DNA from 2 places in the Paenibacillus sp. MER 99-2 genome. Region 2 is predicted to be linked to the other one. Evidence: riboswitches for the same ligand, from Rfam matches in the RefSeq annotation. Region 2 holds a riboswitch; the other holds the start of a gene.

Region 1 (16,217 bases), on a different contig from region 2:
TGCAGAGCAGCAAGTAAGGAGTGTCAAAGAAGGTTCAGGACAAATGAGCCGTATGGTGGAAGACGTACGTCTTATGTCTGAACGTGTGCAATCCATTACTACGAATATGCGTCATACTTCAGGTGCGGCTCATTCGGGTAATGAGGCAGCGAGCGAAGCAATGGAACAGATGAATAGCATTCAGGAAACGGTGGAACAACTGGCGAAGGTAGTACAATCCTTGAATGCCCGTTCCGTAGAGATCGGTAGCATGGTTGATGTCATTGCTTCCATCTCCAAACAGACCAATCTACTGGCGCTGAATGCGTCCATTGAAGCGGCAAGAGCGGGTGATGCAGGTCGTGGCTTCGCCGTCGTAGCTGGAGAAGTGCGCAAGCTTGCTGAGGAATCCGGAAGCTCTGCGGCACAGATTGGGGATTTGGTTCATAACATTCGGATGGATATGGATGCAGCCCTTCATGCGATGAATGCAGCTCAGACTCGGGTAGGCGATGGTATTCAAGCCGTGAATACATCAGGGCAATCATTTGCTCAGATTCGTACTGCTGTAGAAGACGTTGTTCATACACTTGATGATCTGTCTGAAACAACGAAGCAGATGGAGCACGGCGCTACTCAAGTTGCTCAAGCAATGAATGATATCTCTATCGTTACCCAAGAATCGGCAGCGAACACCGAATCCGTATCGGCTTCGTCCCAAGAACAACTTGCATCTGTTGAAGAGATTGCTTCATCTTCTGCACATTTGAACAGCATGGCTGAACAGCTCCAAGGACTCTTGGGAATGTTCAAAATGATAGAAGATACGCCGAAGAAGAGCGACAAATCCTAAGTGATAACGGATTAACGTTCTACACCATTTACAGTAAGAAAATAAAGATAGACAATCCTCCTGTTGCCCTGTATAACTAGATCGTCTGGTTATTCCGTACCGGTTGCGGTGTAATCGTATAATAGAAGAAGTGGATGATAGGGGCGCAGGAGGATTCATGACATATATAGCCATCTTAATATTTATCTTAACCATTACACTGGTCATCTGGCAGCCGCGAGGGCTGGGGATTGGTTGGTCTGCTATGGGTGGGGCGATTCTAGCGCTACTCTGCGGTGTTGTTAGCTTAAATGATGCATCTGATGTCGCTTCCATCGTATGGAATGCAACGCTAGCGTTTGTCGGCATTATCATGATCTCATTAATTCTCGATGAGACGGGTTTCTTCGAGTGGGCAGCGCTACATATGGCTAGACTTGCTGGAGGCGATGGACGCAGGTTATTCATATACGCGATCTTGCTGGGAGCGGCTGTGTCAGCACTCTTTGCCAATGATGGCGCAGCACTTATTTTGACACCCATTGTCTTGGCTATGGTAAGAGCGCTCAAGTTTGATGAACGCATGGTGCTAGCTTTTGTCATGGCCAGTGGCTTTGTAGCGGATACGACATCATTACCTCTCGTCGTCAGTAATCTAGTGAACATCGTATCTGCTGATTATTTCGGCATTACGTTTCTGGAATATGCTGCGAAGATGATTGTGCCCAATATATTTTCCATTGTCGCGAGCACAGTGATGTTAGTTTTGTTCTATCGCAAAAGCATACCGCTTCGTTATGATATAACCGCTGCGCGTGATCCGAAGGAAGCTATTCGCGACCCACGTATGTTCCGCATTGCATGGTTCATGTTAGTATTACTGTTGGTTGCGTATACCCTTAGTGAGTTTCTCCCGATTCCGGTTTCGGTTATCGTAGGTGCCGTAGCACTGCTATTCGCATGGCTTGCGCGTAAGAGCGAAGCGGTTAATTTGAAACGGGTAGTGATGGAAGCGCCATGGTCGATCGTTGTATTTTCCGTTGGCATGTATATCGTCGTATACGGGCTTCGTAACGCAGGTTTGACTGACCATCTGAGTCGCTGGCTTGATGCGATCGCAGAACATGGTGTGCTAGCGGCATCTGTTGGGATGGGCGTCATTGCTGCAGTGTTATCCTCGGTGATGAACAATCTGCCTACCGTGCTGATTAACGCCCTAGCGATCCATGGTTCGAATGCTGAGGGCATTGTGCGTGAAGCGTTAATTTACGGTAATGTGATCGGCTCCGATCTAGGTCCCAAAATGACACCGATCGGCTCGCTTGCAACGTTACTATGGCTGCATGTGTTATCACGTAAAGGTGTGAAAATCACATGGGGATATTATTTCAAGGTTGGTGTGATCTTAACCATTCCAACATTGCTAATTACGCTTGCGGGTTTGGCGTTATGGTTGTGGATTCTAGGTTAGTAAACTAAAATAGTTACACTTTCTATTTCGATGACAGAATAACTTTCCGATCGCTGTTATCTCCAGAATTTTTTGATTCCCTTTCTAAAGGGAAAATCCAGGGATAGCGTATGCTTCCGATGTGGCTTTCTTTCAGAAAGCTTTCAGCCGAACGCTTCGCTTCTCCATGTTATTTCTGTCCTCTCCGTTCTCGTGTAAATGTTTAGGTTATAAAAACAATTTAGTATAAAACTGCTCATAGTTGGTGCTGATGCACTTACTGTGAGCAGTTTTTTTAATTTTCCGATTGGTGTCTGGAATAGCGACCAGGCGAGCATAACGCATTAAAACATGACCAGCCTCTCCTGAATTCCATCACTAATTGTTAAACACCGTTAACAATGGACGGTGGAGCAATTCATTGTAGGCCTGGTCTTTTTCCTACCCTTCCCTAGGCTGTAGATTGAAATGTTTGGGAGTTTCATCAGCGCTGACATAGCGCAGGGAACGGAACGATTGTGGAAAAGCGGAGCGCTCGCCTTTATCCACGGATGTTTTCCTTGGAAAAAACAAATCATATACATCAGGGGATAACAGCGATTGAAACAACGTCCGTTCCCGGAGCGACCTACTCAGCGATGAAGTGTTTCCAATTATTTTCCAAACACAGCCTACATTTTTAACATTGCGTTTACAAAACAATGATTTTGAGATGACATACCGAAACTACAATGATTAAAGAGTTGATGGTGAACACACAAATTCACAAAACGCCATCACTAAATTGGGGGAGGAAAACAAAACTATGTTTAAAAAGTTGCCGTTTATTTTGATGACCTTGTCGTTCGTACTCGTGCTTGCAGCATGTGGATCGAACAATAACGCTGGAACAGAGGGTTCTGCAAGCAATGGATCAGGCGAAGCTGCCACTGAACTTAGTGGTAACATTCTGGCTGTTGGATCTACAGCATTACAACCTCTGGTTGAGCAAGCTGGACAGAAATTTATGGCAGTTGATGAATATAAGAACGTAACAGTACAAGTGCAAGGCGGCGGTAGCGGTACTGGTCTGACACAAGTGTCTGACGGACAAGCTACTATCGGTAACTCCGACGTATTTGCAGAAGAGAAATTGGAAGACGAAGCAAAAGCAAAAGAATTGGTTGACCACCAAGTAGCAGTTGTAGCTATCGCTCCAGTTAGCAACAAAGATGCAGGTGTAACAGACTTGACGAAGCAACAATTGATCGACATTTTCTCCGGTAAAATCACGAACTGGAAAGACGTTGGTGGTGCGGATCAAGCAATCGTTATCGTTAACCGTCCTGGTAGCTCCGGAACTCGTGCAACATTCGAGAACTTCGCACTGGGTACAAAAGTAGAAGATATCCAAGGATCTATTCAAGAAGATTCCTCAGGTACAGTTAAGAAATTGGTTTCCGAAACGCCAGGAGCTATTGGATACCTTGCACTTTCTTACCTGGATGACAGCTTGACGGTTCTGAAATACGAAGGCGTAGAAGCATCCGTTGAAAATGTTGAAGCTGGAACATACCCAGTATGGGCTTACCAACACATGTATACAAAAGGTGAACCTGATGCAGCTACAAAAGCATTCCTTGATTACATGCTGAGTGACGAAATTCAACTGACAGACGTTAAGGAACTGGGCTACATTCCAGTATCCGGTATGAAAGTTAAACGCGATGCAACTGGCGCAGTGACTCAATAATCTTTGAACTTGCTCATACAGCGAGAGAGGCGGACTTAGGTCCAGCCTCTTTGCGCGGTTTATGAAATAATCCCATATTTTACATTAATTCTACGATGAAGGATGGTTGTTATGGAACAGACCGAAGGGGGAACGGTAATGAACAGCAACATGAAACCTCGCCGGCCCTTGAGAGAGAAACATTACTGGGAAGATTGGACAGGTCGTATTTATACGTCGATTTGTGTTGTTTTTCTGATCGTTGTTATGTTTTCCATTGTGTATTTTGTGGCGTCCAAGGGTCTGACGACCTTTTTCCGGGATGGCGTGAGTTTACGTGAATTCATATTTGGAAGAACGTGGAATCCGTCTGCCGAACCATCAGCTTATGGAGCATTACCGTTCATCACCGGTTCCTTTACAACCACCTTGCTGGCGGCTTTGATTGCAAGTCCACTCAGCCTATGTGCAGCGCTCTTTATGACGGAGATTGTACCGGGCAAAGGGAAAAAGATACTGCAGCCTGCAATTGAGCTGTTGTCTGGGATCCCATCCGTTGTTTATGGATTTATCGGTCTGAGTGTAATTGTGCCTTTGATGCGTACTCTTTTCGGTGGAGCTGGCGTCGGGATTGCTGCGGGATGTTTGGTTTTGGCTGTTATGATCTTGCCTACAGTAACAAGTATTATGGCAGACGCTCTCTCTGCTCTTCCTAAAGGATTGCGTGAGTCATCCTATGCTCTAGGTGCTACACGTTGGCAAACGATTTATCGTGTCATCATCCCAACGGTTCTACCAGCCTTGTTGACAGGGGTTGTACTGGGGATGGCTCGTGCATTTGGTGAAGCGCTGGCTGTGCAAATGGTTATCGGTAACGCACCACATGTACCGACGTCCCTGCTTGAGTCTGCTTCAACGTTAACAAGTGTTATCACATTAAGTATGGGTAATACGACAATGGATTCAGTTCATAATAATGCGCTCTGGAGTATGGCACTGGTATTGCTCGTAATGACCTTTGTATTCGTTATTCTGGTTCGCTTGCTTGAAAGGAGAAACCGGGTATGAGAATGAAGGCCAAAACAGTAGATAAAATTGCTACCTATGTCATTGTTGTGCTCGCACTGTTCATCGTTGCATTGTTGCTGGGGTTACTTGGTTTCATCTTGGCACGAGGAATTGGCCACATTGACTGGAACTTCCTGACCAGTGCACCGCAGATGCTCAAAGGTGGAGGCGGTATTGGACCGCAGCTTTTCAACTCCATATTCCTGCTTGTGTTAACACTGATTATTACGATTCCGCTCGGATGGGGCGGAGGAATTTATATGGCGGAATATGCGAAGCCAGGACGCATTACAAGCTTCATTCGCTTGGTCGTTGAGGTACTGTCATCCTTCCCGTCAATCGTTATCGGTTTGTTCGGACTTTTACTCATTGTAAATACATTTGGCCTGGGCTTCTCTCTAATCTCAGGTGCGATGGCGCTTGCGATCTTCAACTTACCACTTATGGTACGTACGACAGAGCAGGCTTTCCGCGCAGTTCCTAAGGAACAAAAAGAAGCTGGATTGGCACTTGGCTTGTCCAAATGGAAGATCATCACATCCATCTTGTTGCCTGTGGCTCTGCCAAGCTTAATTACAGGTACGATCCTGGCTTCTGGCCGGATCTTTGGTGAAGCAGCTGCCCTCATGTTTACAGCAGGGATGAGTAGCCCACCGCTCGATTTCACGGATTGGAATCCAACGAGCCCAAGATCACCGCTCAATCCATTCCGTCCAGCTGAGACGCTGGCCGTTCATATCTGGAAAGTTAACAGTGAAGGCATTGGTCCAGATTCCAAGGAAGTTGCAGCCGGTGCGTCCGCAGTCCTTGTCATTCTCGTGCTAGCTTTCAATCTAAGTGCACGCTGGATCGGTCGGGTTGTATACCGTCGTATGACAGCTTCGAAATAAGGAGGAATCCCACATGGCCATACCTTTTGGTACGGAACAGTTAAGCATATATTATGGGCATTTCCAGGCAGTTAAGCAGATCAGCCTGGCATTCCCTGAAGCAAGCGTGACGGCGCTTATTGGTCCGTCAGGCTGCGGTAAATCGACGTTCCTTCGTTCTTTGAATCGGATGAATGATGAGATCGCTGGATCTCGCACAGAAGGTCATATCTGGATGGACGGCAAAGACCTGAACGAGCCGGGTACGGATGTAATCAAGCTTCGCCAAAAGATCGGCATGGTGTGGCAGAAGCCCAATCCATTCCATAAGTCTATTTATAACAATATCGCGTTTGGCCCCCGCTATCGCGGTACGAAGAGTAAAAAGGCATTGGATGAAATTGTGGAAAAAAGCCTGCGCCGGGCAGCTCTTTGGGATGAGGTAAAAGACAGACTTAACGAGTCGGCCCTGTCACTATCTGGTGGACAACAGCAGCGTCTGTGTATCGCACGCGCACTATCGGTTGACCCGCAGATTTTGTTGCTTGATGAGCCAGCATCTGCGCTTGACCCGGTATCTACGGGTAAAGTAGAGGAATTGATCTCCGAACTGAAGAAGGATCTACGGATCGTTATTGTAACGCATAACATGCAGCAAGCAGCACGTATTTCGGATTTTACCGCGTATTTCTATTTGGGTAGCATGATTGAACACGGGAATACAGAACAGATCTTTACGAACCCGGACAATCGCCTGACACAGGAATACATTATGGGACGTTTCGGTTAATCTCAATTGGAGTGGTTGGAGGACATTGGAACTAAGGTAGGATAGAACATATAGAGAAATAAGAGAGCATAATTCTTGGGTGAACGCGCCAGGGGTTATGCTCTCTTTTATATATACATGGAAAGATACTTCAATATTTTCTGAAAATATAATATGGGAAAGTTTGCCACACTCAAAACAATCATGCTACGATAATTTGCAGGTAATAAAGCAATAAGGAGTGGTGATGAGAAGGGTGATTAGAGAATGAACAATATACACAATGATGATACAAGTGCTAAAGAGAACACAACAGGCGGCACAATAGAGGAGAGCGAATTAGTAGAAACCACATCCAATGCTTCTAGTCCAAAATCACTAAAATCACAGAGCCTTCGACGTCTTCATCCCAAAGTAAAGCGGGCAACCGCTATGACATCGCTGATCACCAATGGAATATTGGGCGCTATAGCGGCTGCGTACTTGGTCGTAGCATTTAATCGAGATTGGACGTTGTGGCCAGGCTGGGCTGCGCTCGGATTATGCATCTTGTCCTTCATCTGGTTTGGCTGTGCTCTGCCAGCACTCCAATATCGTTATTTCAGTTTCCGAGTTGCTGAGGATGAGCTTGAAATTCATTCCGGCTGGCTGTGGATTACTGACACGATTGTGCCAATGACACGTGTGCAGCAGGTAGAATTGGAGAGCGGCCCGTTGCTGCGAAAGTATGGGCTGGCTAAGGTTAGCATCGTTACCGCGGCAGCTACACTTGAAATCGCTGGTCTGGAGCGTGAGGAAGCGGAGCAACTCAAACGAAATATTGGACATTTAGCCAAGGTGGAAGATCGAGATGAATGAGATGAATGAAACGAGTGAAACAACACGCCTACACAAGAGTTATATTTTATTTCCTTTGTTCAGTGTCCTAAAATCGTTACTTCCCTTCTTCGTACTACTAGTATTCAAAGGGCTGAATTGGAGCGAAATCCCTTGGTATTTCTATGCAGGAGGTATCGCGCTTGTTTTGCTGCCCTCTCTTCTATATGGCTGGTTGAAATGGCGGAAATTCAGCTATACCCTGCAAGAGGATCGCATTGTACTACGGCGGGGGATGTTTGTACGGGAAGAGAAGTCTATCTATTTTAGCCGGATTCATGCTGTACAGACACAGCAGCCGTTAATTCAGCGAATGCTTCGAATCGCACAGCTTAAGATTGAGACGCCTGGTGGTAACAAAGAGGCAGATGGTGTGTTACCCGCTCTCCGTGTTGATGAAGCGAAGCGAGTGGAGCGATGGCTGTATCAGAAGCGGACTGAGGCAGTGGTGAAGGAGTCTGCTGTGATCACGCTCGAACAACAGATGGAGACATCCAGGGTAGAGATAGGAACCCATGATGAATATGCCGGAATTAAACGTGAGCAGGGTACAGAACCCGGTCTAGGATCAGTTCATGAGACGGGTGCAGATTCTAGACCAAACAGGGTGGATGGCTTAGAACTTCTAGAACCTGTTCATGCGGAAGATCCTGTACAACAGGAGCCGCTCCTGCGATTGTCGGCGGGCAGATTGTTTGTAGGGGCATTGACGACCATGAATCTGCCGCTCCTGCTCGTTTTTGGGACAGGGATCTATTCCTTTGCAGATGATCTGCTACCGGATCATTTTTATCGACGTCTAGTGGAGGAAGCTGGGAGTTTGCCGGCCATTTGGTGGCTAGGTCTAATTCCTCTCATGTTCCTGCTGGCTTGGATTCTATCAGCGGTGTTATTCACGATTAAGTATGCTGGGTTCACGGTAGAGCGTGAGGGTGGCAACATCTCCATCGTCTCAGGTCTGTTGGAACGCAAAAAGCATGTGTTTTCGCCTACCAAGGTGCAGGCAGTCGCCATTAGAGAAGGCCTGCTGCGTCAACCCTTCGGGTATGCGGAGGTTGAGATTTATGTGCTGACTTCCGAGAAGGAGAAAAAAATGATGCTTCACCCTCTGTTACCCATGCGTGAGGTGAACGAATTGCTGGCAAGCATCGTGCCACAATATGAATTACAAACAGATATAGCGCAGCCGCCGACACGGGCGCTCTGGTTGTTTCTCCGTTGGAAACTGCTGATTGCCCTGCTAGTTGGAATTGCTGGAACGATATATTTTGGCATGGTGGGCGTAGGGCTATTCCTTCTGCTGCCTGTGTTCGGTATGTGGGGATATGCACGCTACAAGGATGAAGGACTGAACATATATGAGAAGCAGCTATTGATCCGCCAGCGGCAAATCTCCCGTCTGACCGTGTTAATGCGCCGTCCTCATGTGGTTACAGTGAATACCATCGCAACATCCCGCCAACGTGCTAGGTCATTGCTAACCGTACAGGCCACATTGATGGTGAACCGTGGTGGCTGGAGGGCGACCTTCTTGGATCAAGCTCATGCGGTTGCCGTTATGAATTGGATGCATCAGGCTTCTTTCTATTCAAAGTCGAGGGGGAAACGATAGATGAAGAACAGCCGGGAGAGGGTAGAAAAGTCTGATAACCAGCCTGGCGGCTGGAAGCATGCCGGACTGTTATTAGGTGGAGTGGGTATATCCAACCTGGGTGATTTTATCTACATTGTCGCTATCAACCTGATGGTGCTGAACATGACCCAATCTCCAGCAGCCGTAGCAGGGTTATGGATCATCTCGCCAATCGCTTCAGTATGCACCAAGTTCTGGTCAGGCAGTGTCATTGACCGCTACGATCAACGCCAGTTGATGATTGGGGCAGATATCATACGGGCATTGCTGGTCGCGACACTTCCCTTATTTTCAAATCTGTGGATGATGTATGCTGTGATGTTTCTGATTAGTATGTCGTCCTCGATATTTGTACCTTCTTCCCAGGTGTACATTACTCGGCTGGTACCGGCTGAGCGGCGTAAGCGATTCAATTCGATGCAGGCACTCATTAGCTCAGGAGCTTTTATTACGGGGCCTGCTGTAGCTGGCGTATTATTGTTCTATCTATCCCCCGCAGTAGCGATCTACGTGAATAGTGTTTCGTTTGCTGTGTCCGCTCTGATTCTTATGATGTTGCCGAAATTGGGTATAGGCGAGCAGCGTGGTGGGCCATCGAAATTGTCGCCGCGGATCATCGCTCAGGACTGGCAAGCCGTGCTAAGGTTTAGCCGCAAGAGTGGTTACGTTGTAGGGATTTACGTCATTTTTCAGATTGTTCTCGTCATTGGCATGTCGCTGGATGCACAGGAAGTCGTGTTTATTCGCCAGGTGATGAACTTGTCTGAATCTCAATACGGGGCATTGATGAGTGTTACTGGCGTCGGTTATCTAGTTGGTTCGCTGCTTGTCACCCTGTTTGCCAAACATATTCCGATCCGTCATATGATGGGGATCGGCGTGCTTATGGTTTCGCTTGGTTATTTCCTATTTGCACGTTCGTTTTCCTTCGAGCTTGCAGCGTTCGCCTTTATCTTGCTTGGGCTGTGCTCAGCACTTGCCAACACAGGCCTGATTACCTTTTACCAGAATAATATTCCGGTAGATCTAATGGGCAGGATGAGCAGTGTCATTGGACTGATGCTGAGCGCGCTTCAAGTGGCTTCTATTTTGATTGCAGGGGTAGTGGCAGAATATTTATCCCTTCGTCTTGTGTATACGGTTGTCTCAGCAGCCATGATGTTAGTGGCACTTATCTTATGGATCACCAGCTTGCTTCCTTCAAGAAGTTCGTATTATCAAGAGGCTGTGACGAAGAGTGCAACGATGAAGTAGGTTAGACTGATGCGGAGAACAACTGCAGAAGTGAAATGGCTCGACAAAAAAAGAAAGAAAGTAATAGTAAGTAAGTTGGGCATTGGTGTGTCCTATAGGGGAGAAGGTCTTGGACAGAAGGTTTTAGACAGAAGTTTGCCTTAACACCCGAACCATTGGACACACCTGAACATACATAGAATTAACAGCAGAGATGTAAACAAATGAATAAACATGAGTGCCGATGTGACAAAAGTTCACAGTAGATAACGCTTACATTTGATTTGAAGCTAACAAATCGTTAAGTTTATTGACATGAAACTTCCGGTCGATTAATCTTAATGAGTAAGAGTGTTTTTTCGTCGGATCACGATATGATTTAGCTTTAATGTCACTATTTTGAATCATAATTATCATCATTCTGATCTCATCAGAATAATTCCATACAGCGAATGATAACGAGCGGGAGAGACCTGAGTTGGCTAAGTAAGATGGCCTGCGATCAGGCACCGAAGGAGCAAGCTGCCTACGCACCCGGCGCGGCGGTTAATCTCTCAGGTAAATGTACCATCGTTGGACGCAACTCTGGAGAGTGCGCATGATGCGCCACCCAAGGGGTATATGATTAAACAGCTTGGTACAGTATGTGTAAGAACAAGGCATGCACTGTATCGACTGACGCTGTTGATCATGAAACTCTCAGGTATCGAGGACAGAGAGAGGGCTTAAGGCCTTCTTCTGTCCTTTTTTGATGTCATCATTCAGTAATAATGGAACGTTATGGTTAAGTATCTGGATGAACATGACGAATACAAATGGAGGGTTTTTGATGCGTTTTAAAGATGTTTTCTCAATTATTGGTCCATCCATGACGGGACCTTCAAGTTCACATACGGCTGGTGCGGCGAGACTTGGCAGAATTGCTCGTCAGTGGTTGGGTTGTACGCCGGAGCGCGCCCGGTTAACACTATACGGATCGTTTGCCGATACGTATCAAGGGCATGGCACAGATCTTGCGCTAATCGGCGGATTGCTTGATTATGCGACAGACGATCCGCGAATACCGGATGCTGAAGAGTATGCAGAGCAAGCGGGTATGGAGGTTGAGTTTTTCACAAGTGGCCTACCTGCTCCCCATCCCAATACGGTCAAAATTGAACTGTGGCACGGTGACCGTGAATGTTCATTGATTGGTGCGTCCATTGGGGGCGGCAGTGTGTCAGTGCATGCCTTGAATGATTTTCGCGTCCAGATCAGTGGGGAGTTCCCAACATTGGTGCTGCGTCATGCGGACAAAGCAGGGGTGCTTGCATCCGTGACGTCCACCATCAGTTCCTCAGGCGTGAACATCGGTTATATGCAGGTAGACCGGAAAGGTCGGGATGGTGAAGCATTGACTGCGATGGAGATGGATGGGGCGCCAGACCCGAATATGTTAAGCCGTTTGAAGTCGCTGGATCATGTGCTGGATATTCGTGTAATTGATTTGAAGAAGGGAGTGAGTCCAGATGCGATTTAAGCATTTGCATGAACTGAATACGATCTGCACGGCTGAATCCAAGACCATTGCTCAGTTAATGATTGAAGAACAAGTCCAAGAGACGAATACGCCGGAAGCAGATGTCGTGCAGCAGATGTCTGAATATTATCAGGTGATGAAGGAAGCGGTTCATAAAGGACTGAATGAAGATACAGTTTCGCGCAGTGGTCTGACTGGTGGAGACGGCAAGAGGATGGCGGAATACATTCGTAAAGGAGAGACTTGCTCAGGTGATGCTTCAGCACTTGCGATGGCATATGCCCTGTGTGTCTCTGAAGTCAATGCATCCATGGGGCGAATTGTTGCTACACCGACAGCGGGTTCGTGCGGCATTATTCCAGGTGTGTTCATCAGTTCACAAGAACGTTTTGGCTGGACTGACGAGCATCTGGTTAACGGACTGTTCTGTGCTGGGGCGATCGGATATGTTATTGCAAACAATTCGTTTATCTCTGGTGCTGAGGGTGGCTGTCAGGCTGAGGTAGGCTCCGCGATTGGTATGGCGGCGGGTGCTATGGTTGAGCTACGTGGAGGCACGCCGGAGCAGGTTGTTCATGCGGTAGGTTTGGCGTTAAAAAATACACTCGGTCTCATCTGCGATCCAGTCGCAGGTCTCGTCGAAATTCCTTGCATCGTCCGCAACGGACTGGGCGCTGTAACCGCTCTAGCCGCTGCTGATATGGCACTTGCTGGGGTGCGTAGCGCCATTCCATCGGACGAAGTGATTGATGTCATGCTTGAAGTGGGCAGTGCTATGCCAAGCAGGCACCGTGAGACGGCTCAAGGTGGACTGGCTCAGACCCCGACAGGACGCAAAATGATGGAGAAGCTTGCGAAACCGAAGGCAAAACGTGCTCCGGAACCAGAGTTAGAAACAGACGGGGCATAGGGTTCAACGTCAGAATAAAATTAAAATATGAAGAGGCGCCTAGCAGTGTAGTAACCTTCTGCTGGCGCCTCTTTGGCATAGATAGATCTGAAACGAAAAGCTGGCATAAGAGTAGTATTTGTATTGTGTAATATTCGTACCGCGTGCCAGTTACAGCACCCGGCGCGCGCAGTATTCTAGGTCACGCCAGACTTCTCGATGAAGTCTGGCACGAACCTTATATTACTCCAGAGCCATGCTTAATACTGCATATCCATAAGCCGGAAGCTCAATCGCAAGTATGCCATCCTCCAGTGCGATCCGGTGCTTCTCGCCAAACAGCTCATGCCAATCATCTGTACTCGTCTCCAGCTCAACGATGGCCGTTTCTTCTGAGCGATTGAACAGAATTAGAATGCGCTCTTCTTCATCCTGACGTTCCATGACAAGCTGGCTACCACCTTCGCGGGCTTGTAGGAATCGAATCGTACCTTCAGCACGCAGAGCAGGATGAGCGTGACGGAGCGCAATAAGTCTCTGATAAAAATCAAACAGGTCACGGTCTTGCTTCGCCTCATCCCATTCCATACATTTGCGACATCCAGGATCATGATCACCGTCTAGTCCAATCTCGTCTCCGTAATAGATACACGGTGCACCCATGAAACTAAATTGGAATAATGCAGCCAGCTTCATCTTCCGTTGATCCCCTTCACAGAGGGTAAGCAAGCGGGGTGTGTCGTGGCTATCTAATAAGTTAAAAGCGACCTCGCTCGCCTGATGAGGATAGCGGGATAATTGACGACCAATAGAATTAGCAAATTGCTCGGCATGCATTGTATTTTTGACAAAGAAATGATTGACCGCTTCGGTAAACGGATAGTTCATCGACGCATCGAACTGATCACCCTGTAGCCATGCAGACGATTCGTTCCACACTTCGCCAAGGATGTAGGCTTCCGGATTGGCAGCCTTCACAACCCGGCGGAAATCTCGCCAGAAGGCATCATCTACTTCATCGGCGACGTCGAGTCGCCAGCCATCGGTGCCTACCTCTTTGATCCAATACTCGGCAACCTCCAGCAAATAGGCTTTCACCTCGGGATTCTCTGTATTTAGCTTTGGCATATGGGCTTCGAAGCCAAAGGTCTCATACGTGGGAATGCCATCCTTCACATCCAGCGGAAACTCATGTATGTGGAACCAGTCCTTATATTTGGATTCTGCGCCGTTCTGCTGTACATCGACAAATGGTGCAAATGTCTTCCCGGCATGGTTGAATACCGCGTCCAGAATGACACGGATTTCACGCTCATGGCACAGCTTAACAAGCCGTTTAATGGTCTCTGCATCTCCAAAGTGCCGGTCTACCCGCATGTAATCTTCGGTGTCGTATTTATGATTGGTTGTCGCTTCGAAGATCGGTGTGAAATAAATCGCATTAATGCCAAGCTCGCTGAGATAATCGAGGTGATCAATGACGCCTTGTAGATCACCGCCGAAGAAATTAAACGGTGTCGGCTCGCCTCCCCAAGGCTCCACCTTCTCAGGATTAAGCTCAGCATTCCCATTTGCGAACCGTTCGGGGAAAATTTGATAAAACACGGCATCTTTCACCCAAGCAGGTGGCGTAAATACAGCACCTTCATGAATGTAGGGGAACTGAAACATTCGCCCCGGCTCATCGGGTTCTTCCTCTTGGAAGTCGGTTTCAGTCATCCAGATTTGTTCGGTTTCACTTTTGAGGAGAAAAGCGTATTTCAGACGGTGATAAGGAGGGCGTACTTGCCCTTCATAATAATCAAACATCGAGTCCGATGTATACTTCGTTAGAGGGATCAATTCTTTCGTTTGTTCCCAAGCGTATTTGTCCCCAGTCAGGGCGTGTACCTCGGTGAGGTCGTTCTTTTTGGCACGTAAACGCAAGCGAACGGTATCCTTGTCATAGGCATAAGCCCAATTGCGTTTGGTTTGATGATAGATGGCTTCCAGCAGCATAGTAAGTATCCTCCCGTCTTAACACAAGCGTATGTTGGCATGTTGGATCGTAATCCCTCGAATGTGGCTGATTACTCTGCATGATGCAGAGCATCACTTGTTTATGTAACATTTCCCAGATGAGTGATTAGGTTATAATGGAATGTAGAGGGACTCACTGTACCCCGATGTCATGAATTTGTACCCATTTAATTCAAGAAGCTTGCCCTGATCGTTCAGATCCAAGAGCTGAGAATGATTGGACAATCGCTAGGGCGCTTCAAATATATATTTAACCCAAAGGGTAAAGAAGGGAAACGAATCGAGCGTATGAAGCCGAAACTATTATACATTGAAGATGAGATCGAAATTGCGACATGGGTTAGAGCAGATCTGGAAGAACGTGAATATGAGGTCATCTGGTTGGAAAGTGGTGAAGGTGCAACGGAGGCTGCCAAAGGCTGCTCTCTGATTATTCTTGACGTCATGCTTCCGGGTCTGGATGGATTTACGGTAGGGCAGCGACTCAAAAAGGAACATCCTTCCATTCCAATTGTCATGCTCTCGGCTAGAACGTCTATTGACGATAAGCTGCATGGACTTGATTTTGCCGATGATTATGTCACGAAGCCTTTTCACCCGGACGAACTAGCCGCTAGAATAGAAGTCCAATTGCGTAAGGCTGGCACGAATATCACTGCGGATGAAGTTGTGAAGCTTGATCATCTGTCCATCTATGAGAAGGATAATCGGATTATGAATGAGCTTACGCAAGAGGAAGTCATTCTATCTGGGAAACAGTTTCATATTTTTGCGTACCTGCTCAGGCACATGGGCATGATTCGAACGAAGGAGCAAATCTATGAAGCGGTCTGGAATGAGTCCTATCTGGACGGAGACAAAACATTAATGGTACATATTCGTCATCTGCGCGAGAAATTGGAACGTGACCCAGCCAATCCGACCATCATTCAGACAATCCGTGGTGTCGGTTACCGCGTGAAGAAGCCATGACATGGTGGCGATTAGGCTCACGCGAAGGCAAGAAGCGACAAGAGCAGAAGTCTGTGAAAAAGAAAAAGCTCCGTTTCGGACGTTCCTTAATGTCCCGTTATATGTTTCTTATTTTGGCGGCCATTTTATTCGTGCCTGTCGTTCTTCCAATTACATCTATCATTTACGTGGTTGTGGTGAACAATAGTTATAACAATGATGCACCTTATGGTGACGTAAACCATATAAGCAATCTCTGGTCTAAAGAGGCAATGAGATTAGGCGATGCTACTTCAACCGAGATTGATCAACGGATCAAGCAGCTACATAGCAGGTATCCCAAGTCTTCCATGTACCGGGTGGATGAACGTGGGAATACAATCTTTATGTTAGCAGGCGAAGGCGTAACTCTGTCAGAA
Region 2 (16,217 bases):
TCCATGTCACCCTTGTTTTTCTTATCCACGTCCGATCAAGACGGGAAGAGCGATGTATCTCCTCGGGGCGATGAAGCAGGATTTGTGAAAGTATTAGACCAATTTCGTTTAGTTTACCCTGAACGTCCGGGCAATCGCCGTATTGACTCATTAATGAATATATTGTCTAACCCAGGGGTAGGTATGCTTTTCCTGATTCCAGGTATGAATGAAGTGCTGCGTATTAATGGGACAGCCTCTATTACGAAGGATGCCGAATTTATCGGAAGTATGAATTGGAACGGTAAAACGATTGGTGCGGCTGTGATTGTGGATGTGGAAGAATGCTTTATCCATTGTCCTCGTGCGTTTAAACAGGCAGGGTTGTGGGATTCTGAAACTTGGGCACAATCGGAGGATTTGCCATCCTCCAGTGAAATGTTCCGCGCACATTTGCAGATTAACGGATTGTTATAAAGTTAGCATCTATAGATTTGTTTTTCTAGATATGGGGTACTATAATGGGAGTTGCGTTACAAATATAAATCTCCAATGGAGGCGATATAGATCATGAGATCTTTTCAATTTTATAATCCAACCCGCTTGATTTTCGGTAAAGGACAACTAGAAGCATTGAAGACGGAAGTTCCGAAATACGGCAAACGGGTTTTGCTTGTATATGGTGGCGGTAGCATCAAACGTAGTGGCTTGTATGATCAAGTCATCGGCTTGCTGGGCGAAATTGGCGCGGAAGTAACTGAACTGGCAGGCGTAGAGCCTAACCCACGTCTTTCGACAGTTCACAAAGGGGTAGACCTCTGCAAAACGAATAACATTGACCTCGTACTGGCTGTCGGTGGTGGTAGTGTGCTCGACTGTGCCAAAGCGATTGCTGTTGGTGCGAAGTATGACGGCGATATGTGGGACTTTGCACAGCGTAAAGCTGTAGCACAAGATGCTCTCCCGCTTGGAACAGTGCTGACAATGGCAGCTACAGGTTCCGAGATGAACTCCGGTTCCGTTATTACGAATCAAGATACACAGGAAAAATTAGGTTGGGGCAGTGCATATTCATTCCCAGCATTCTCCATCCTTGATCCAGTCAATACATACACGGTTCCTCGTGATCAAACGGTCTATGGTATGGTTGATATGATGTCACACGTGCTGGAGCACTATTTCCATCTGGATGCCAATACACCGGTGCAACTCGGATTCTGTGAGACCATTCTTCGTACGGTAATGGATGCAGCACCTCGCCTCGTTGACGATCTGGAGAATTACGAGCTGCGTGAAACGATCCTGTACTGCGGAACGATGGCTTTGAACGGCGTTCTTAACATGGGTCTTGCAGGTGACTGGGCAACACATAACATTGAGCACGCGGTATCCGCTGTGTATGATATCCCACATGGCGGCGGACTCGCAATCCTGTTCCCGCACTGGATGAAGCATAATCTAGATGTGGACGTGGATCGCTTCAAGCGTCTGGCTATTAACGTGTTCGACGTGAACCCTGAGGGCAAATCGGATAGACAGGTAGCTGAAGAAGGTATTGATGCGCTCAGCCAATTCTGGACATCCATTGGAGCGCCTAACCGTTTGGCAGACTACGATATCGATGACAGTCAGATCGATGTAATGGCTGATAAAGCGATGTTGTTTGGACCATTTGGTAACTTCAAAAAGCTGCAACGTGAAGATGTTGTATCTATCTACAAAGCTTCTCTGTAATTGTAATTGAACAGGGAATACATGCATAATGATCTACAATTAACCGCAGGTCTCCTTCGTGGAAACCTGCGGTTTTTATTATGTTTTTACATGAGTGTGATGGGACGCTGAAGCTTGACTGAGCATTGTGAAGTATGGTGTGGAGAACATGATGATAATACCCATTATCGGCTTCTGAATACATTTGAGGAAAGATTTTGAAACATTTTGCCGATTGGTACGTATTTATTTACATGTGGAATGCCCAGTTAGAATTGAGATTGCGGCAGAGGAAAGGAGGAACGGGGAATGGAGTCAATCTATTGGGGCTGTCTTATCGGTGGAGCCATATTTGCAGTTGTGAGTCTTGTGCTAGGTGACTTAATTGACGGTTTGCTGGATGGAGCCTTTGAGTTACCTGGTATTGATTTTTTCAAACCCGTTGTGTTGGCTGGATCCATTACAGCTTTTGGTGGGGCAGGCATTATGCTGACACGTTATAGCTCGGTAAGTGCGATGACGGGTCTAATATTATCCCTGCTAATAGGTATTGCTGCAGCTATGCTGGTATTTTTCGCATATATCAAACCGATGCGTAATAGCGATGTCTCCATTGGATTTTCGATGAAGGACCTATCGGGCAAAATTGGAGAGATTACGATTCCGGTGCCGGAAAAGGGTTTTGGTGAAGTGATGATCCGTTTCGCCTCTGGCAGTACAATTCAAACGGCATCCAGTTTTGAACATCGCCCCATTGCGGCGGGAGCGCGTGTTGTTATTGTGGATGTAGTAGATGGTGTGTTGCGAGTGTCCGAATGGGAAGATGACGTACTTAATGATGTGTAAGTAAGAACAGAAGTAAGATGAATCATTCATCAATGATTAAAGGGAGAGATGTGGAATGGATTTGAATTGGGATGTATTGTTGATTCCTGTTGTCGTAGTTGGTGTAATTTTGATTCTAGGTTTGGCGTTCTGGGCAAGATACAAGACGGTTGGACCAGACGAAGCGATGATCGTTACGGGTTCATTCCTGGGAAATAAGAATATTTCTGAGGATGAGTCAGGTCGAAAAATTAAAATCGTTCGTGGTGGCGGTGCATTTATTCTGCCTGTGTTCCAGCAATCCGAGTTTATCTCACTGTTGTCTCATAAGCTGGATGTCTCCACACCAGAGGTTTACACCGAGCAGGGTGTACCGGTTATTGCAGACGGTGTCGCGATCATCAAGGTTGGAGGCGCTGTAGAGGACGTTGCTACCGCAGCCGAACAATTTATCGGTAAACCGGTAGAATCGCTTAGAGGCGAAGCACAGGAAGTATTAGAGGGGCATTTGCGGGCTATCCTCGGTACAATGACTGTAGAAGAAGTATATCGGAACCGTGATCGGTTTGCACAAGAGGTTCAAGGTGTAGCCGCAAGAGATTTGAAGAAAATGGGTCTACAGATTGTTTCATTTACGATCAAAGATGTCCGAGATAAACAAGGTTATTTGGATGCACTCGGTAAACCAAGAATTGCTGCCGTTAAGCGTGATGCTGAGATCGCAGAAGCCGAAGCAATGCGGGATGCTCGTATACAGAAGGCAAATGCGGAGGAACAAGGGCAAAAGGCAGAATTGCTACGTGATACCAATATCGCTGAAGCTGCGAAGGAAAAGGAACTGAAAGTTGCGGCATTTAAGCGGGATCAGGATACAGCCAAAGCGGAAGCCGATCAGGCATATCATATCCATGAAGCGCGTGCTAGACAAACGGTAGTAGAAGAGCAGATGAAGGTTGAATTGGTTCGTAAAGAACGCGAGATTGACTTGCAGGAAAAAGAGATTACCGTTCGTGAGAAGCAATATGATGCTGAAGTGAAGAAAAAAGCAGAAGCAGATCGTTACGCGGTAGAGCAGGCGGCGGAAGCAGACAAAGCGAAAAGAATGCGTGAAGCGGATGCCGTGCAATACTCGATTGAGACACAAGCGAAGGCAACTGCGGAACAGAAACGTCTCGAAGGTCAGGCTGTGGCAGATGCAGAGCGTGCTAAAGGTACAGCAGATGCTGAAGTTATCCGTCTGCGTGGACTTGCCGAAGCGGAAGCAAAAGAGAAGCTGGCCGAGGCTTTCCAAAAGTTTGGAGAAGCAGCCGTGCTCGATATCATTGTCAAAATGCTGCCTGAACTGGCTGGTAAAATTGCAGAGCCAATCTCGTCCATTGATAAATTGACGGTGGTAGATACGGGTAAAGGCGAAGGAGCAACACGTGTTAGTAACTATGTAACAGAACTGATGGCAACAGCTCCAGAGATGTTGAAAAGTGTGTCCGGAATCGATGTAGAGCAGTTGATTAAAGGCCTTACCAAAACCAAAACAGCTGCACCAGTTGCTGTGCAACAGAGCGATTCTGTAACGCCCCCGTCCATCGTTGATAAAATTGTGGAAAAAACGAGAACTGACGAGTAAGTATCACAGGTATTTTCAGAGGTGAGCTCTATTGACCTTGAGGCGAATTTTTGTTACTTTTTAAGCAAGATGTCCGGCGCGGTTTGCCCGCTCCGGATGTCTTTTCGTTTGTAACAGGGTGTGACTTCATTATGCCCAAGATGGTGTGAAAAAAAGAGGTGCAAACAATGAGCAGCCTGCATGTAGATAAAGCGCTAAACAATAATGTAATCATTGCACAGCATCCTGAACATGGGGAAGTCGTCGTCATTGGTAAAGGCATCGGCTTTAACCGCAAAACAAGTGACAACATCCCACTCATGGCTGTGGAGAAAATGTTCATTTTGAAGAATCAGCAGGAGCAAGAGCAGTACAAGCAGCTTCTTCCACAAGTGGATGAAGCGTTGATCGAGATTATTAACGAAGTCATTACGTATATTGCTGAACGCACGGATGTTCCATTAAATGAGCATATCCATATTGCATTAACTGATCATATTTCTTTTGCTTTGAAGCGTAAGGAACAGGGAATCGTCATTCAAAATCCATTTTTGTATGAAACACGCGAGATCTATCCGGAAGAATATCGTATGGGAGATTACGCTGTTCGTTTGATAAAAGAGAAGCTGGGCGTTGATTTGGGGATGGATGAGATCGGGTTTATTGCCCTTCATATCTATAGCGCTATGACGAACCAGAACATATCCCAAGTGCGAGAGCATTCTCAATTAATTACGGATCTCGTGAGCCTTGTCTCGAAGCAATTGGACTACTCATTTGAAACGGAATCGCTGGATTATTCCCGTTTATTAACGCATCTGCGGTTTGCTCTAGAGCGTATTCGTCGTGGAGACAAAGTCGAAGAGCTTCACAAATTGGATTCTCTTTTGAAGTTGGAATACCCTGAAATGTACTCGCTTGCATGGAAGCTGACGAAAGTGATGGAGAAAAGGCTGAATCTGCCTGTGTATCCAGCAGAAGTAGGTTATCTTACCATTCATCTTCAGCGGTTGTATCAGAGGAAAGAAGAAGAGAAGAAGTGATATATTCCCACATGTGGAATAGTTTTTGGGAATTTACCTGTAAAGGCTTGCACTGCAATTAAAGTGATGCTACAATAATTTCCGTAATCAAGCAATTGAATAACATAAGCGACGTGTTACTGACTCGATCAGGCATGAGTTATTAAAGTGTGATTGTTCTTACCTTAACCCGGGTATGCTATACCCGAAAAGGTTAGTTCGATTCCTTTATTAATTCATGCTTTTTTTGTGTCCCCTTGCTCGCACCAATACTGGAGTACAAAAAGTACGTAGCAGGCATATGGGGTTCGGCAACGCTGACCTCATTCTGACAGGATTCACAGAACCACTAGAATTCTCGTTCTTGTTTGGCCTCCGGTTGATCATTCGCAATTCAATCTCAAGATGCCAGGATGTGAAGAAGTAACCATGGAAACTACAGCGGGCGGAGGTGCGGGTTTGATAGACGACCTACCGCATAATATTCTTGCTGCATTTGGTGGACAACAAAACATCAAACATCTGGATGCATGTATTACTCGCTTGCGAATTGAAGTGAATGAGAAATCGAATGTAAATAAAGATCGTTTGAAGCAATTGGGTGCATTTGGCGTGCTAGAAGTGGGTAATAATGTACATGCCATCTTCGGTACACGTTCAGATACGATTAAATCTCAAATGCAAGACATTATCGCAGGACGTACACTTGTTCCAAATTCGGCTGCTGATGTGAAGCCAACGCCAGATGAAGAGAAGGCGCAAGGAGAGCAAGGTGAACGTATTGTTGCAGAAGATATCGTCATGCCAGCTAATGGGGAGCTGCTGGATATTACGAATGTACCTGATCCGGTATTTGCCGAGAAAATGACAGGTGACGGATTCGCAATTCTGCCACATGATGGAACGATAACATCGCCTGTGTATGGTAAAGTGTTTAATGTATTTCCAAGCAAACATGCCGTAGCCATTATGTCTAACGGTGGTAAGGAAGTGCTTGTTCATATAGGTGTTAACACGGTGAAGCTGAAAGGTCTTGGCCTCAACGTGCTTGTTCAGGAAGGAGACTTGGTATCGGCAGGACAGCCGATTATGGAAGTCGATCTGGAGTATGTGAAAGCGAACGCTCCATCGATTATCTCACCAGTCATTTTCACCAACCTGCCAGTAGGCTCTACAGTCACTCTCAAGAAGAGTGGCGTGCTGAAGATTGGCGATCAGCCAATCATTGAGATAAAATAAGAAGTGTTACGATGATGGCAAGCAAGTGTAAATATATGCAATGCCTAAAAAAACAAATTGCGAAAGTGAGATGATTGTAATGCAACAAACATTCAGAATTACAGACGAAGATGGTATCCACGCACGTCCGGCGACAGCCTTGGTAAATACAGCAAACAAATTCAAAGGTGCAGAATCCTTTGCAGAAGCTAACGGTAAAAAAGTAACATTGAAATCCATCCTGGGCGTTCTTTCCCTTGGTTTGGAGCAAGGTGACACAATCAGCATCATCGTTGAAGGTGAAGGCGAAGCAGAAGCGCTTCAAGCTTTGACTGACGTTATGGTTAACGAAGGGCTGGGCGAAATTAATGCTTAATGTTTCCGGGATCGCGGCTTCGGCGGGTATTGCTATCGCCAAGGCGTTTATCTTGGAGCATCCTGATTACTCTGTAGAAAAACGCCAAATTAACGACGTTGACGCAGAGATCGCGAAACTCGACTCAGCTCTGGGTAAATCCCAGGCTGAGCTTGAGGCGATCAAAGAGCGTACTTTACAAGAGCTTGGCGAGAAAAAAGCTGAGATTTTTGCTTCGCATTTGCTCATTCTGAATGACCCGGAATTGATAGATCCGGTTAAAGCTAGTATTGCCGATAACATGATTAATGCAGAATATGCATTGAATGAAACGGCATCTCAATTTATCTCCATGTTCGAGAACATGAAGAGTGCATATCTTCAAGAACGTGCAGCAGATATGCGCGACGTTACCAAACGTGTGCTAAATCACTTGCTTGGTATCGACTTCATGAGTCCGGCTGAGATCAATGAAGAAGTGATCGTGCTTGCGGAGGATCTGACTCCTTCCGACACGGCTCAACTGAATCGCCAATTCGTTAAAGGTTTTGCAACAAACATTGGTGGACGTACTTCTCACTCCGCAATCATGGCGCGCTCGCTTGAAATCCCAGCTGTCGTTGGAACAAAAGACATTCTGGCTCAAGCGAAACAAGGCGATCTGATTATTGTGGACGGGCTGGATGGTCATGTCTTGGTTAATCCTACAGACGAGGTTGTTGCTGAATACCGCGCCAAACAGGAGCAGTATGACGCACAACGTGCGGAGTGGAGAAAACTGCGTGACGAGCCAACCGTAACTGTGGATAACGTTCATGTGGAACTCGCAGCAAATATTGGTACTCCGAATGATGTTGCTGGCGTTCTAGAGAACGGTGGAGAAGCTGTAGGTCTGTATCGTACTGAGTTCTTGTACATGGGCAGAGACAAACTTCCTTCTGAGGACATCCAGTATAATGCTTACAAAGCTGTATTGGAAAAAATGGAAGGCAAACCTGTCGTTGTTCGTACACTCGATATCGGTGGAGACAAAGAGCTTCCATACCTGGATCTGCCAAAAGAAATGAACCCATTCCTCGGCTTCCGCGCAGTTCGTCTGTGTCTGGATCGCCTGGATATCTTCCGTACACAATTGCGTGCATTGTTGCGTGCAAGCGTGCATGGTAACTTGCGTGTCATGTTCCCAATGATCGCAACACTGGGTGAATTCCGTGAAGCAAAAGCTGTCCTGCTCGAAGAGAAGGAGGAGCTCGTTGCTGAAGGTATCGCAGTTTCAGACAGCATCCAACTTGGAATCATGGTCGAAATTCCTTCGACTGCAGTTCTCGCGGATCAGTTTGCTAAAGAAGTGGATTTCTTCAGTATCGGAACGAACGATCTGATTCAATACACGATGGCTGCTGACCGTATGAACGAACGTGTATCTTACCTGTATCAACCATACAACCCTGCGATCTTGCGCTTGGTTAAAATGGTCATTGATGCAGCTCACCGCGAAGGAAAATGGGTTGGCATGTGTGGAGAAATGGCGGGAGACGAAACCGCTATTCCATTGCTGCTCGGTCTTGGACTCGATGAGTTCAGCATGAGCGCAACATCCATTCTGCCAGCACGTAGCCAAATCACGAAATTGTCCCGTGCGGACATGCAGGAATTGGCTGCAAAAGCATTGGATATGCAAACGGCTGAACAAGTCGTTGAATTGGTTCAAAGCATTCAAGCGTAATTTTGCCGGGGTTTCCTCCGGAGCTTAAAGGTCTTCTTTTTCCGATTAAAGCTGCTACTAGCAGCATGTTGCCGGTATCTACTTAACCAGTGGATACCGGCTTTTTTTGATTTAAGCAGGGAATTGTTGCGTTGGAGGTTAGTCTGGATTTAAACCTCAGTCTGAAAACTGAAGGGGACTGTATTCTTGAAATTGCGAGTTGGGACTTTTTAGTGCATGAATACGGAATGCGTCCTTCATAAGCTAAACTGTGCCTTTTGTAAGGGAGAGAGCTAAGTGCGGTGTAGATGTAGATGTAGATGTAGATGTAGGTGCCAAGATAACTGGTCTAGAGTGACAGGTGCTGAAAATTAAGTGTAAATGTTGAGAGCTAATGGCAAGACCAAGTGCAAGTGCAAGGCCAAGTACAAGTACAAGTGCAAGTGCAAGTGCAAGTGCAAGTGCAAGTGCAGGAGCCGGAGTAGGTGCTAAGAGTTAAAAGTGCTGATAGCTAGGCTAAGTTCCGAGAACCGAGAACCGAGAACCAAGAACCAAGAACCAAGAACCAAGAACCAAGAACCAAGAACCAAGAACCAAGAACCAACTGCAAGTTCAAGTGCTAAGAGCAAAAGTGCGAATAGTTAAGAGTTAAAGCTAAGTGCTAAGTGCTAAGTGTTGAGTGCAAGTTCCAAGTTCTAGGTTCCAAGCATGAACTACTAGGAGGTGAGTAATAGGCTCTCAGCTCTAAAGAATCTGAGACGCCTTATTCTGGGGTTTGAAGCGCCCTCAGAAATTTAAAGAACCTGTGACACGTTATTTCGGAGAATATAAGCTGTTTTTCATTATAATGGCGGGAATTTCGGGGAATAACGTGTCTGGTGTTCCTAAGAATTGAAAAAGTAAGCCTGGAGACCAAATAAAGTGTCATGGATTCCTCAGAACATCTTCTGGGTCAGCGCTATCCGTCACAGGCATCAATCAATATGGAGTTTCGGCAACTACGACGAACGCCACCATGTGATTCGTAAGCGAATCTAGACTCCAGCACTATAGACTCCGCCAAAGGTTTGTTACAGTTTACTTGAGTTCAAGAAATGTTTTAACAGAAATGTGGCGCTAAACAATAGTAACCGTAAGAAGGGAAAAACAATTGAGCAGCACCAATAGTAACCGTAAGAAGGGGAAAGCAATAGAGCGGCTCAATAGTAACCGTAAGAAGGGGAAGAACAATTGAGCACCAACAATGGCGCACGTAAAAGAAAAGCAACACAAAAGCTCTTGCGGATGTCCAATCCCGCAAGAGCTTTTGTGAGAACAATGATTTACTCAGGGTACATTCTATAACCCGAAAGGAGCAGGTTTTGCCGAATTATCGTTCCGTAAGCAGCAGATTGTGCCACATTTTCGTTCCAAGCCAGGAAGCTTACTCACAAGCGTATCGGCTAAGTCAAGAGATCGTGACGAAGGCGCAGTATGGCGGAAAGGCAGTGAGAATTTCCTGAGAATTTTCTAAGATGCTACTGGGAAGCCACTGAAAAGCCACTGAAAAGCCACTGAAAAGCCACTGAGAAAACTCACCGAAAACTCACTGAAAGATACCCTCAAGTGTGATTACACACAAATTCAAGTAAGATTCAAGAACGTCCTAACTGCAAGCACAGTTCAATACAGGTTTACGAGCAGCGGTTGTTTCGTCCAGACGAGTTACCGGTGTGCCGTAAGGGGCGTTAAGAACTAATTCAGGTGTTTCTTCCGCTTCCTTCGCAATGCGGATCATCGTATCGATGAATCCATCAAGCGTTTCTTTGCTTTCGGTCTCGGTAGGCTCAATCATGATGCATTCCTCCACATTGAGTGGGAAATACACAGTTGGTGGATGATAGCCAAAATCAAGCAACCGTTTGGCAACGTCCAATGTCCGAACACCATATTGCTTCAACCCGCGGCCGGACATCACAAATTCATGTTTACATACACCTGGATATGGAATCTCATAATATGGTGCCAGTCGTGCCATCATGTAATTTGCATTAAGCACAGCACATTCGGATACACGTCGAAGTCCCTCAGGGCCATATGTGCGCATGTAAGCATAAGCACGTACCAAGATGCCAAAGTTGCCATAGTACGCTTTGACACGTCCAATGGATTGATCGCCTTCATAATCCAGAGCATAAAGGCCTTGATCGTTTTTGATTACCATCGGTTTAGGCAGGTACGGCACGAGACGGCTTTTCACACCGACAGGGCCAGCACCAGGGCCACCACCACCATGTGGGGTACTCATCGTTTTGTGCAAGTTCAGATGTACGACATCGAAGCCCATGTCTCCCGGACGGGTAATGCCCATAATGGCATTGGAATTAGCACCATCATAATACAACAATCCGCCTGCCTCATGCACAATGGAAGCAATCTCCTGGATATCCTTCTCGAACAGACCAAGCGTATTAGGATTGGTAAGCATTAATGCAGCCGTGTCATTACCCACTGCCCCGCGGAGTGCATCCAGGTCAACAAGACCATCAGCACGGGAAGGAATGGTTACAGTTTCGAACCCGGCAACTGTTGCACTAGCTGGATTTGTACCATGGGATGAATCAGGCACGATGACTTTGGTACGTACTTCACCACGACTTTCATGGTAGGCTCGAATCATCATGAGCCCCGTCCATTCGCCATGTGCGCCGGCAGCTGGTTGTAGAGTCACGGCATCCATGCCGGTCAGACCAGCAAGGTCATTTTGCAGCGTATACAGCAGCTCAAGAGCACCTTGAACACTAGACTCATGCTGATATGGGTGGATTTTGGCGAATCCACTGTAGCGTGCAACATCCTCATTGATTTTGGGATTGTATTTCATCGTGCAGGAGCCGAGCGGGTAAAACCCGTTATCTACGCCGAAGTTACGAAGGGAGAGAGCTGTATAGTGACGAATGACATCGACTTCAAATACTTCTGGTAACGCAGCCGCTTCTGCCCGCAGCATTTCCCGGGGAATCAAAGCTCCGGGATCTTGGCGAGGCACATCACATTCTGGTAGGGAATAAGCCACACGTCCAGGGCTGCTCAGTTCAAATATGAGTGTTTGCTCAGGAGCGGGAGATGCTGTCGATGCTGAACTCTTTGATTCTGTGTCGGTGCTTAGCGAAGATGTACTAGAATGCGTTAACTCGGTTTGTCCTGTTGCTGTCTTCGTTTCTTGAGTCACAACGATCCCTCCAATGCTCGTGCGAATTCGTCAATTTCTTCCTTGGTGCGTCGCTCCGTTACTGCGAGTAACATATGTCCAGCAAGTTCAGGATAATCCCGACCGAGTTCGTATCCACCGATAAAACCTTTATCCAGCAACTCTAGTTGCAGGGCATCGACGTTTGTTCCTTCAGGCAACTGAATGACAAACTCGTTAAACGTTGGTGCGTTGAAGGTTGCTTTTACACCAGGTATAGCTTTGAACACTTCAAGTGCATAATGACTCTTCTGCAAATTGAGATCCGCTACATCGATCATGCCCTGTCTTCCCATTGTAGACATGTATACGGATGCGCTCAGTGCAAGCAATGCTTGGTTGGAACAAATGTTAGACGTCGCCTTTTCCCGGCGGATATGCTGTTCGCGTGCCTGTAGTGTTAGTACGAAGCCACGTTTGCCGTTACGGTCAGTCGTCTGACCTACAATTCGACCAGGAATACGGCGCATATGAGCCTGTGATACAGCAAAATATCCACATGTTGGTCCGCCGAGAGATGCGGCGATCCCCAAAGGTTGAGCGTCACCGACAACAATGTCAGCGCCAAGCTTCCCAGGAGCCTCTAACAATCCTAGTGAAAGTGGATTCGCACTTACTACAAGCAGGCTTTTGTGTGCATGAGCTAGGTCAGCTGCTTGCTGGATAGGTTCAATGGCACCGAAGAAGTTTGGGCTTTGAATCATGACTGCTGCCGTGTCTTCCGAGATGGCGGCTTGTAAGGCATCCCAGTCAGTTACGCCATTTTGATACCCGATCTCGACGATCTCCAGACTTAGACCATGAGCATAGGCTTTCAGTACCTGACGTGCTTCCGGATGAACGGTACGAGATACGATCAATTGTTTACGGCGAGTAGCTGCTGCTGCCAAATTCCCTGCTTCTGCAAAAGCGGTGGCACCGTCATACATACTTGCATTGGCAACGGCCATGCCTGTCAATTCGCAGATGTATGATTGAAACTCAAATATCGCTTGAAGCTCGCCTTGACTAATTTCAGGTTGGTACGGTGTATATGCAGTATAGAATTCCGAACGGGAGATCACATGATTGATGACAGAAGGTATATGGTGGTCGTAGATGCCTGCACCCAGAAAACTTGCGTGTGTCTCGAAGTTGGCATTGGCACCAGCTTGTTTGGACATATGACGCGTAAGTGCATATTCATCTAGCCGAGAGGATACGGGTAACTCACCCTGATAACGAATCTCCTGCGGGATATCTCGGAAGAGGTCTTCGATCGTTTCCACACCAACTGTTGCCAGCATAGCGCTCTGATCCTGCTCGGTCATAGGAATGTAACGGTGCTTGGTCATGCTTGATCAGCTCCTTGAGTAGGTGTCTTAGGCGTGCGTGTCCGTTTATGAAAAGGGGTCTTTACGACCTCGGCTTTTAGCTTTTTGCCGCGAATCTCAATCTCCAGTGGCGTACCTAGTGCAGCATATTTGCTGTCAATAAGGGCTAGCCCAAGATTCCTTTTTAGCGTAGGTGATTGTGTGCCTGTCGTTACTTCACCAATCTGTACACCATCTGCGTAGAGAGGGTAATGGGGACGTGGAATCCCGCGCTCCAGCACTTCGATGCCGACTAATTTGCGAGCAGTCCCGTCATTTTTTTGCTGTGATAAAACGTCGTGTCCGATAAAAGGTCCGGAATTCAGTTTCACAAACATGCCAACACCTGCCTCCAGCGGGGAGATCGTGGGTGACAGTTCCTGCCCGTACAATGGCAATTTTGCCTCAAAGCGCAGGGTGTCCCGTGCACCAAGTCCAGCCGGAACCAATCCGTGTTCTTCCCCTGCCTGCATCAATCCATTCCACACTGTAGCTGCGTGATCTGCTGGAACATACAGCTCAAAGCCATCTTCGCCGGTATATCCAGTGCGGGATAACAGCAATTTTACACCGCATACTTCCGTATCCTGTACAAAACGAAACAGCTCAATGGTAGCTACATCAATGTCCGTAACTTTTTGGAGAATATCAACAGACAATGGACCTTGCAGTGCTAGAAGAGCAGTCTGCTTGGAGTCATTTGTCATGGTTACCCCAGGGGCGAGATGTTCCACTAGCCATGCCCAATCCTTATCGATGTTGGAGGCATTAACAACTAACATATAGTGCTGTTCCTCCAGTTTATACACCAGTAGATCATCGACCACACCGCCATCGGGATAACACATCAACGTATATTGTGCCTGACCCGGAACAAGTGCGGTTACGTCATTGGTGGTCATGTGCTGCAAAAAAGCCTCCGCTTGTTCACCTTGTACGGTGAATTCGCCCATATGGGATACATCAAACAGCCCTGCACGTTCACGAACTGCTTCGTGTTCCTTCTGAATTCCGCTAAACTGTACCGGAAGCTCCCAGCCACCAAAGTCAATGCAACGTACGCCTTCGTACTGTTGATATAAGGGAAAGAGTGGAGTTCTAAGTAAATCGGACATCAAATCACCTCTTCATTAGCCGTCAAGCGGCTGAATGTGCTGCATATGGATTAATGTTGAATAGGCATGATCGTTATTAGAGTGGTATAAGTATTTTGAGTAATGAATATAAATCGTACGTAAAATCGTACTTCTGAGATCCGGTTATGCTGCACGGTTTGGTTGCTGTGTTTATCTTTTTTGGGAAAAAGGAAAAGGACAGGCCAAAGAAACTGCATGCCAGAAGCACGCTGTATTCTTAGGCTCTGTCCTTGGTACCTGAGAGTTACCCCGCCGCCAATGCAGCAGGTTTCCCCTTGGGTGATCTTAACGCCCGTACCGGGCGGGTAGATGCTCTCCAGAGTTGCGTCCCGTAAAAGTCCTTTTGCCTGAGAGATTCACCGCCCGCTTGTCGGGTGGTTTACTCCTTCGGCGTTACCGCATGAACATCCAGATCCAGATGCTTGGGTAATCTCTCCCTTTACATTCATCCGCGATATTGCACACAACGAAAACAGTTTTACTCCTTTCATTAATACGCGAATTGCCTGCTGATGTCAAGAACAATGTCATCTGATTTCAAAGAAAGACGAATAATTTAAGCTTATATGCAATTTAATGTTCGTTTAAATAAAAAGAGTGCGCTTACTATTCCAATAATAACTAGTATATGTAAGTTCGTATTTAGATGATCTCGCTTTTGATCAGAAAATATGAACAAATTGTAAGGTATCTTGACATTTGATTCGAAAATATCATACGCTATGTTCTGGGGAAAGGGATTTGGCCAAAGAACGCATGCACTCATTAATGAAAAGCGAGGCGGATATCGATGAGCGAATTGAAAAGTGATTTCCTGTACAGTGAAGAGCACGAATGGGTGCAGACCGTAGGGGAGGATACTGTACGTATTGGTATTACCGAGTTCGCACAGCATCAGCTGGGTGACATTGTGTTTGTTGAATTGCCTGATCTTGAATCCAGTGTACAAGCGGAAGAAAGTATTGGTACGATTGAATCCGTCAAAACGGTTTCGGATTTATTTTCACCTGTGAGTGGCTCCATTATTGCGATCAATGATGCGTTGCAAGACTCACCAGAGCTTGTGAATAGCTCTCCTTATGAAGAAGGATGGATGATTGAGATCCGGGTGGATGGCGATTTGAGTGTAGCCTTATCCAAGCTGATGAACGCGGATGCTTATCGCAAACACACGGAAGAATAATATGTTCTGAAATGGACTTATTAACATATGTTTGAATCGATTTCATAATATCTTATTTGGTGCTGCAAACGCAGCCAGATATAGATCAAAAATCAACCTTTAGTGGTTATAAATGGACTCATTTAATAACATATAGAGTGTTGCTTTATATCATTTTAACCTGTGTGAGCCAGATGCTTGCACAGGTTTTTTGTGCTCTCTGAGGATTGTTGGGAATGATAACTCACACTGATTTTGGTTGTTAATTGTCTGATTGAATCCAGTTCTGGATCAGAAATTGCTTCTGAAAGTGACATAAGTCATAGGCGAAAAAATCCTTGTGTATCAACGTATCCAGCCATTATGCATAGACGAACTATGATTACATAACCTAATGTTGTCATCATTGTTCATGACGAAAGTACGCTTTCATTTTATTGAACAGGAGAGCATTCTCGCTTAGGATTGCAGCAGGGGCAAAATGATACCCCTTTCATTATCATAATGACTTGATCCAAGGAGGATATAACAATGAGTAATTTGGACCAAACGTCCAATTCTAAAGGTGGGCTACGGGTAGGTGTACAGCGTTTTGGCCGATTCCTGAGTGGTATGGTCATGCCGAATATGGGCGCCTTTATCGCCTGGGGATTAATTACGGCTCTGTTCATTCCAACAGGCTGGTATCCAAATGCGACGATAGAACAGCTTGTGGGACCGATAATAAACTACTTGCTCCCACTATTAATTGGTTACACAGGCGGAACAATGGTACATGGACAACGGGGTGGTGTCCTGGGTGCCATAATGACCATAGGAGTCATCGTGGGTAGCGATATTCCGATGTTCCTCGGAGCGATGATTGCCGGACCGCTGGCAGCATGGATCATCAAGAAGTTTGATAAATCCATCGAGGGT

Evidence for each region. A riboswitch is a leader RNA that binds a small molecule or an ion and turns the genes downstream of it on or off. The one in region 2 is predicted to bind glycine.
Region 1: another riboswitch for glycine. It lies ahead of sdaAB (L-serine ammonia-lyase, iron-sulfur-dependent subunit beta); the one in region 2 lies ahead of gcvT (glycine cleavage system aminomethyltransferase GcvT).

Annotation. Positions count from the first base shown of each region.
Region 1 covers NZ_JAMAUZ010000005.1:188,118-204,334, reverse strand. The annotation lists gene M3636_RS21000 (methyl-accepting chemotaxis protein) at 1-832, shown strand, start outside; gene M3636_RS20995 (arsenic transporter) at 990-2,282, shown strand; gene M3636_RS20990 (phosphate ABC transporter substrate-binding protein PstS family protein) at 3,067-3,993, shown strand; gene pstC (phosphate ABC transporter permease subunit PstC) at 4,132-5,040, shown strand; gene pstA (phosphate ABC transporter permease PstA) at 5,043-5,930, shown strand; gene pstB (phosphate ABC transporter ATP-binding protein PstB) at 5,944-6,699, shown strand; gene M3636_RS20970 (PH domain-containing protein) at 6,946-7,536, shown strand; gene M3636_RS20965 (PH domain-containing protein) at 7,529-9,166, shown strand; gene M3636_RS20960 (MFS transporter) at 9,167-10,441, shown strand; glycine riboswitch at 10,874-10,999, shown strand; glycine riboswitch at 11,004-11,138, shown strand; gene sdaAB (L-serine ammonia-lyase, iron-sulfur-dependent subunit beta) at 11,250-11,939, shown strand; gene sdaAA (L-serine ammonia-lyase, iron-sulfur-dependent, subunit alpha) at 11,929-12,849, shown strand; gene M3636_RS20945 (alpha-glycosidase) at 13,072-14,826, opposite strand; gene M3636_RS20940 (response regulator transcription factor) at 15,136-15,819, shown strand; gene M3636_RS20935 (sensor histidine kinase) at 15,816-16,217, shown strand, end outside.
Region 2 covers NZ_JAMAUZ010000001.1:77,214-93,430, forward strand. The annotation lists gene M3636_RS00385 (MSMEG_1061 family FMN-dependent PPOX-type flavoprotein) at 1-456, shown strand, start outside; gene M3636_RS00390 (iron-containing alcohol dehydrogenase) at 550-1,713, shown strand; gene M3636_RS00395 (NfeD family membrane protein) at 2,002-2,538, shown strand; gene M3636_RS00400 (flotillin lipid rafts scaffold protein FloT) at 2,594-4,141, shown strand; gene glcT (glucose PTS transporter transcription antiterminator GlcT) at 4,309-5,163, shown strand; partial or broken gene M3636_RS00410 (glucose PTS transporter subunit IIA) at 5,418-6,381, shown strand; gene M3636_RS00415 (HPr family phosphocarrier protein) at 6,461-6,736, shown strand; gene ptsP (phosphoenolpyruvate--protein phosphotransferase) at 6,729-8,441, shown strand; gene gcvPB (aminomethyl-transferring glycine dehydrogenase subunit GcvPB) at 10,066-11,502, opposite strand; gene gcvPA (aminomethyl-transferring glycine dehydrogenase subunit GcvPA) at 11,628-12,983, opposite strand; gene gcvT (glycine cleavage system aminomethyltransferase GcvT) at 12,980-14,116, opposite strand; glycine riboswitch at 14,360-14,459, opposite strand; glycine riboswitch at 14,463-14,586, opposite strand; gene gcvH (glycine cleavage system protein GcvH) at 14,928-15,320, shown strand; gene M3636_RS00445 (PTS mannitol transporter subunit IIBC) at 15,831-16,217, shown strand, end outside.